Linked DNA regions of Nordella sp. HKS 07. The protein of the gene in region 1 binds, or shares a complex with, the protein of each later gene. Links are inferred from orthologs where the notes say so. Each region holds a gene or a part of one and is shown in the gene's direction. Other genes may lie near its edges.

The links. The genes of interacting proteins can lie anywhere in the genome.
Region 2: the proteins of dapF (region 1) and G5V57_RS09155 are in contact, whole or in part, in a solved structure (PDB 5YGU), measured with the Escherichia coli proteins. The link is inferred for Nordella sp. HKS 07 from one-to-one orthologs.

Annotation. Positions count from the first base shown.
Region 1 is NZ_CP049258.1:1,642,460-1,645,729, forward strand. Bases 142-3,138 are described here. They hold dapF (diaminopimelate epimerase), read left to right. Parts: upstream 142-1,209; coding sequence 1,210-2,067; downstream 2,068-3,138. Other genes in these bases: G5V57_RS07720 (aspartyl/asparaginyl beta-hydroxylase domain-containing protein), read right to left, coding at 150-992; mtaB (tRNA (N(6)-L-threonylcarbamoyladenosine(37)-C(2))-methylthiotransferase MtaB), read left to right, coding at 2,074-3,138. In the rest of the region: more of mtaB, read left to right, coding at 3,139-3,270. UniProt on the Escherichia coli protein: Involved in the succinylase branch of the L-lysine biosynthesis and in the biosynthesis of the pentapeptide incorporated in the peptidoglycan moiety. Catalyzes the stereoinversion of LL-2,6-diaminopimelate (L,L-DAP) to meso-diaminopimelate (meso-DAP).
Region 2 is NZ_CP049258.1:1,947,624-1,950,888, forward strand. Bases 177-3,168 are described here. They hold G5V57_RS09155 (RNA pyrophosphohydrolase), read left to right. Parts: upstream 177-1,419; coding sequence 1,420-1,917; downstream 1,918-3,168. Other genes in these bases: G5V57_RS09150 (divergent polysaccharide deacetylase family protein), read left to right, coding at 251-1,420; G5V57_RS09160 (HAD family phosphatase), read left to right, coding at 1,930-2,586; G5V57_RS09165 (DEAD/DEAH box helicase), read left to right, coding at 2,811-3,168. In the rest of the region: G5V57_RS09145 (S41 family peptidase), read left to right, coding at 1-61; more of G5V57_RS09165, read left to right, coding at 3,169-3,265. UniProt on the Escherichia coli protein: Master regulator of 5'-end-dependent mRNA decay.

The DNA of each region.
Region 1 (3,270 bases):
TCACTCTGACAATTCACCAGGATCGTGCTGCTGGTTTCCCCCTCACCCTAACCCTCTCCCCCGCAGGGGGAGAGGGGATCTTTCAACAGCGATTTTCAAATACGCTGTCTCAAAAAGGCAACCAAATGCGCCGCCATGAGAAGGTGGAACTAGCTCTGCGGCCGGTTGCGCAGCGCTTCGGCCTGCGCGTAGAAGCGCTTTTCCCATTCCTTGTGATTGTCGAGGCCTTCGCGGATGAACGGCGTGAACAGCGCGATGTTCATCAGCAGCCAGTTGACGAAATTGCCCGGGAAACGCATCGGCTTCACGAAATCGACGAACAGCACGACCCGCGTCTTGTCGGAATGGTTCCACGCCTCGTGCTCATAGGCGTCGTCGAAAATCAGGACCTTGCCTTCGCTCCAATGGCAAATCTGGTCGTTGACCCGGATGGCGATCTTGTCGCGCGGCTCCGGCACGATCATCCCGAGATGCATGCGCAGCACGCCATTATAGGGGCCGCGATGGGCGGGGAGATGCTTCCCCGGCTCGAAGATCGAGAACATGGCAGTCTTGAGTCCCGGGATGGCCTGCACGGCCTTCCAGGTTTCGGGGCACTGCGCGATGTTCTGTTCCGACTTCATGCCGAAGGCGAGCAGGAAAAAGGTCTTCCAGCCCTGGTCGGTGCTGATCGTCTTCACGTCGGACGAGATGTCCTGGAAATTCGGCAGTTCCGACTTGCGCACCAGCACGCGCTCGAGCTCGGCCCGGATCGCCGGGTACGCCTTCTCGACCTCGGCCGCCCAGGGGAAGGCCTTGTTGTCGTAGACGGGCGGATTGCCGAGCTTGGCGCATTTCAGATTGAGCTTCTCGGCCTTGGCGACGATGTTCATGAAGAAGCGCGTGACGGCGCTCGGTCGGTCCATGGGAGCGACGCCGGCGGTTCCGAATTTTTGCTGGGCTTCCTCCTGCTTCGCAGGAGAGAACGCACGGTCCGTGGTATTTGCAGTCATGATGTCACCGGTTATGGCCGCATCGTGGCGGCTCTATGGCAGAAACTTTGCTTAGGTCACGACCGCTTCAGACCCTACGCCCGAAATGGTAAACATGATCGAAATCCTGTATTTAGTGCGCAATCGGACGGCAAACTGCGGACCACTTCTCCTGATTACGCGTTAGGGGTTAGCAAAAGGCTAGCCTTTTCTGGAGCTTTCACCATATAAACCGGCCATGAACGGGTTGGCACCCATGCAATTCCGCAAGATGAACGGGCTCGGCAACGACTTTGTCGTGCTCGACGCCCGCTTGCGCCCGCTATCCATAAGTCAGGACAAAGCCCGCGCCATAGCCGACCGTAAATCCGGCATCGGCTGCGACCAGCTCATCGTGCTGGAGCCGTCGAGCACGGCCGATGTCCTCATGCGCATCTGGAACAATGAGGGCTTCGAGGTCGAATCCTGCGGCAACGCGTCCCGCTGCATCGCCGACATTCTCTTCGAGGAGAAGCGCAAGACGCTCGCCACCATAGATACCAAGGGCGGTTTCCTCGTCTGCGAGAAGGGTGGCGACGGGCTGGTGACAGTCGACATGGGAGCTCCCCGTTTCAGCTGGCGCGACATCCCCTTGTCCGAACCCTTCGCCGACACCCGCCATATCGAACTTCAGCTGGGGCCCATTGACGCGCCATTGATCCATTCGCCCTCGGTCGTGAATGTCGGCAATCCGCATTGCATCTTCTGGGTCAAGGATCTGGACATTGTCGACCTCGCCAAGGCCGGGCCGATGCTCGAGCATCATCCGCTCTTCCCGGAGCGCGCCAATATCTCGCTCGCGAGGGTCGACGCCAAGGATCATATCACGCTCAAGGTGTGGGAGCGCGGCGCCGGCCTGACGCGCGCCTGTGGTACAGCCGCCTGCGCCGTCGTGGCGGCGGCGGCCCGCATCAAGCTTACGCACCGCAAAGCCACCGTGACTTTGCCGGGCGGCGACCTCCTCATCGATTGGCGCGAAGCCGACGATCACATTTTGATGACCGGGCCGGTCACTTATGAATATGAGGGTGTACTGCCCGCTCATCTCACGGTGTGATGACCCATGTCGAAACCGGACATCATCACCTTTGGCTGCCGTCTGAACGCCTATGAATCGGAAGTGATGCGCCATGAGGCCGAGAAGGCCGGCCTCGAGGACGCGATCATCTTCAACACCTGCGCGGTGACCGCGGAGGCGACGCGCCAGGCGCGCCAGGCCATCCGCCGCGCCCGCAAGGACAATCCGCAAGCGCGCATCATCGTCACCGGCTGCGCCGCCCAGACCGACCCCGCGATGTTCGCCGCGATGGCGGAAGTCGACCTGGTGCTCGGCAACCAGGAAAAGCTCGACGCGAAGAACTATCGTGTCGCCGATTTCGGCCTTTCGACCGAAGAGCGCGTCAAGGTGAACGACATCATGTCGGTGCGCGAGACAGCACTGCACATGATCGACGGCTTCTCCGAGCGCACCCGCGCATTTGTGCAGATTCAGAACGGCTGCGACCATCGCTGCACCTTCTGCATCATCCCCTTCGGACGCGGCAATTCGCGCTCGGTGGCGGCCGGCGAAGCGGTCGAGCAGATCCGCCGCCTTGTTGCCAACGGCTATTCGGAGATCGTTCTCTCAGGCGTCGACATCACGTCCTGGGGCTCCGACCTGCCGGGCAAGCCGCGCCTCGGCAATCTGGTGCGCCGCATCCTCAAGGCGGTGCCGGATCTGAAGCGTTTGCGCCTTTCCTCGATCGATTCGATCGAGGCCGATGACGACCTCATGCGCGCCATCGCCGAGGAGGAACGGCTGATGCCGCATCTCCATCTCTCGCTGCAGGCGGGCGACGACATGATCCTCAAACGCATGAAGCGCCGGCATCTGCGCGACCATTCGATCGCTTTCTGTCGGGAGGTGCGCCGGTTGCGCCCCGACATCGTCTTCGGCGCCGACATCATCGCCGGCTTCCCGACAGAGACCGAGGCGATGTTCGAGAATTCGCTGCGGATCGTCGAGGAATGCGGCCTGACCTATCTGCATGTCTTCCCCTTCTCGGCGAGACCCGGCACGCCGGCGGCGCGCATGCCGCAACTGGCGAAGCCAATTATTCAGGAGCGTGCCAGACGCCTGCGCGAGAAGGGCAAGGCGCGGCTCGACACCTTCCTCGGCCAGGAAGTCGGCGCCTCGCGCTCCATCCTCATCGAGACCGAGAGCACCGGCCGCACCGAGCATTTCGCCGCCGTCAAATTCGTGCAACGCATGAGCGCCGGC
Region 2 (3,265 bases), 310 kb from region 1 along the record:
GGAAGCCGCCAAGCCGCCGCAGACGACCAATAACTCGGACGACGAAACCAACGCCAACTGATTTTGTTGGGTAAGCATCTGCGCGCGACTGGCCTCCAGTCGCGCGCTTTGCATTCAAGGCGCGCATTGTGTCGATGATGCAACCCTACGTTGGCAAGCCGACAGAATATAGAATCCCGTTGTAATTCAAAGGGTGAACGCGGCATTAACCCTTCCCAGGGCAGCATCGGCCGAGGGAGACGATTCGGTTATGCGGCGAAACGAATTTCGGCAGCCTCTGCGTCGGCGCGGGGCATGGGAAAAGCTCTGGGCCAAGCGCCCGTCTTCCTTGTGGGTGGCATCGGTTTCGGCCATCGTGCTGCTGACCGCCGGCACCGTCTGGCTCTCCCGCGTCCCCTATCCCTATGCCGGTGAGCCAGTGATAGTGGTCAAGATCCCCCCCGTTGCGGAACTGAACACCGCATCAACCGACCCCGCGCCGAGACCCGAAGCGGAAGCCCCCGAAACGCCATCCGAAGACGAAGACAGCAGGAAGGTCGAGATCCTGGAGGCTCCCCCCCAGGAGACCGTGGAGACGGAAGCTGCGATCATCATCTCGCCGCGCCGCAGCCTGAAACCCGCCCCCTTCGCCGAAGTGAGCGAGACGGGACCTTATGGTGCCCTGCCGCGCATCGGCGCCGGCAACAAGAAGCCGCATAACATCTACGCACGGCCCGTTTCTGCCAGCATCCTGTATTCCAACATGCCGAAAGTGGCCATCGCGCTGGGTGGCATGGGACTCAACACCGAACTGACGCAGAAGGCCATCAAGTCGCTGCCCGGCGAGGTGACCTTCGCCTTCGCCCCCTATGGCGAGAATCTGCAGGTGCAAGTAAACAAGGCGCGCGCCGATGGCCACGAAGTCATGCTGCAGCTGCCGCTCGAGCCCTTTGGCTTTCCCGCCGCCAATCCCGGCCCCAAGACATTGATGGCGCACGCAGACGCCGGCGCCAATCTCGATGCGCTCGCCTGGCATATGGGGCGCTTTGCCGGCTATACCGGCATCACCAACTATATGGGAGCACGGTTCCTGACTGATGCCCAGGCCTTGCGCCCGGTGCTTGCCGAAATGAAGAAGCGCGGAGTCGTCTTCCTGGATGATGGCCAGGCAGCCCGCAGCATGGCCGCACAGGTCGGGCAGGTTGTCGGCCTACCGGTGCGTAACGGGGTTAAGGTGATCGACTTGGACGCGACGGAAGAAGGCATTGAGAAGGCCCTTGAAGAGCTGGAAACCGAGGCCCGCGACAAAGGCGTGGCGATTGGCACCGGAACCGGTCTCGACGTCACCATCGATACGCTCGATCAATGGTCGCGTTCGCTCTCCGAAAAGGGCATATTATTGGTCCCCGTCAGTGCCGCCTATCGTGGACGAGCGAGCTAGTGAGCAAGAAGCTATCCGACCTGCCTTACCGCCCTTGCGTGGGCGTCATGCTGATCAATCGCCTGGGTCTCGTGTGGATTGGCCGGCGCGCCGACAAGCCTAATGACGAAGGCTCGGGCCAATGGTGGCAGATGCCGCAAGGCGGCATAGACAAAGGCGAGGACCCGCAAGTGGCCGCTTTGCGCGAATTGCAGGAGGAGACTTCCGTCACCTCGGCGGAGGTCATCACCGAATCGCCCGAATGGTACAAGTACGATCTGCCCGAGCATCTGATCGGCAAATCGTGGAATGGCAGATATCGCGGCCAGACGCAGAAGTGGTTTGCTCTGCGCTTCACGGGCACCGACAGCGAGGTCAATCTGAAGTCGCCCGGTCACAAGCAGGAATTCGACGAATGGCGCTGGGCCGGCATGGATGAGATCCAGGACCAGATCGTGCCCTTCAAGCGTGAGGTCTATGCCAAGGTGATCGCCGCTTTCCGCCATCTCGGCGCGTGAGCTGACTGCCCCATGTTCAAGCACATCATCTTCGATTGTGACGGCGTATTGGTCGACAGCGAGCCGCTTTCGATGGAGGTCGATCGCGACATACTTGCCGAGAACGGCATCGCCATGACGGTGGAGGAGGTCGGCGCCCAGTTCATCGGCCTCACCTTCGAGGACTTCATCAGGAAGATTGAAACCGACTACCGCATCAAGCTGCCGGCCGATGTGACGGAGGACAAGAACCGCCGCCTGCTCGACCTCTATGAACGCAAGCTCAAGCCCGCGCCCGGCATCCACGACATACTGGCGCGGATGGCGACGCCGACCAGCGTCGCTTCCAACAGCCCGCGCCACCGCGTCGAGGCGGCCTTCCGCATCGCCGGCCTCACGCCGTTCTTCGGGAGCCGCATCACCACTTTCGAGGATGTGGCGCAAGGCAAGCCGGCGCCCGACGTCTATGTCGAGGCGGCGCGGCGCGCTGGCCTCGCACCTGCGGCCTGTCTCGCCATCGAGGATAGCAGGGCGGGCGTTGCCTCGGCGGTGGCGGCCGGCTGTCCCGTCATCGGGTTCACCGGCCTGGCCCATGACGGCGATGCCTTGGAACAGGCCCTCCTGCGTCTCGGCGCCCGGAAAGTCATCGCCCGCCATGCCGATTTGCCTGCGGCATTTGCTGCCGTTTAAGCCTTTGACATTCGGGGCGGACCAGCCCATATACCGCTTGCTCGCTGCATAATTACGGATGCGTGAAGTGGCGCCTGTGCGCCCCGTCCGGCTCACGCGAGCATTTCCAAACATTCCTGTCACGCGGAAGGTTTCAGCGCCGCGCCCAGGGTCTGCGCCTCATCGCGTATGCCCGTTTCGGACAGGACGGTGCTGCTCATCCGTTCCGAATTGAAAGCAGTATTTTGACTCATTTCAAAGACCTTGGCCTCGACGCTGCGCTCCTCAAAGCACTGGACCAGCAAGGCTATCAGACCCCCACGCCGATCCAGGCGGCGTCCATTCCCGAACTTCTGAAGGGCACCGATCTGCTCGGTATCGCCCAGACCGGCACCGGCAAGACCGCCGCCTTCGCGCTGCCGATCCTCGATCGTCTGTCGAAGCTGAAGGGGCGCCCTGACCGCGGTACGTGCCGGGCTCTCATTCTGTCGCCGACGCGTGAACTCGCTGCGCAGATCGGCGAGAGCTTCCGCACCTACGGCAAATTCCTGCGCCTGACACAGGCGGTCGTCTTCGGCGGTGTTTCGATCAACAACCAGATCCGTACTGTCGGTAACGGCGTCGACATCCTGATCGCCACGCCTGGCCGGCTCGTCGACCTCATCGATCGCCGCGTACTGAGCCTCGGCAAGATCGAGGT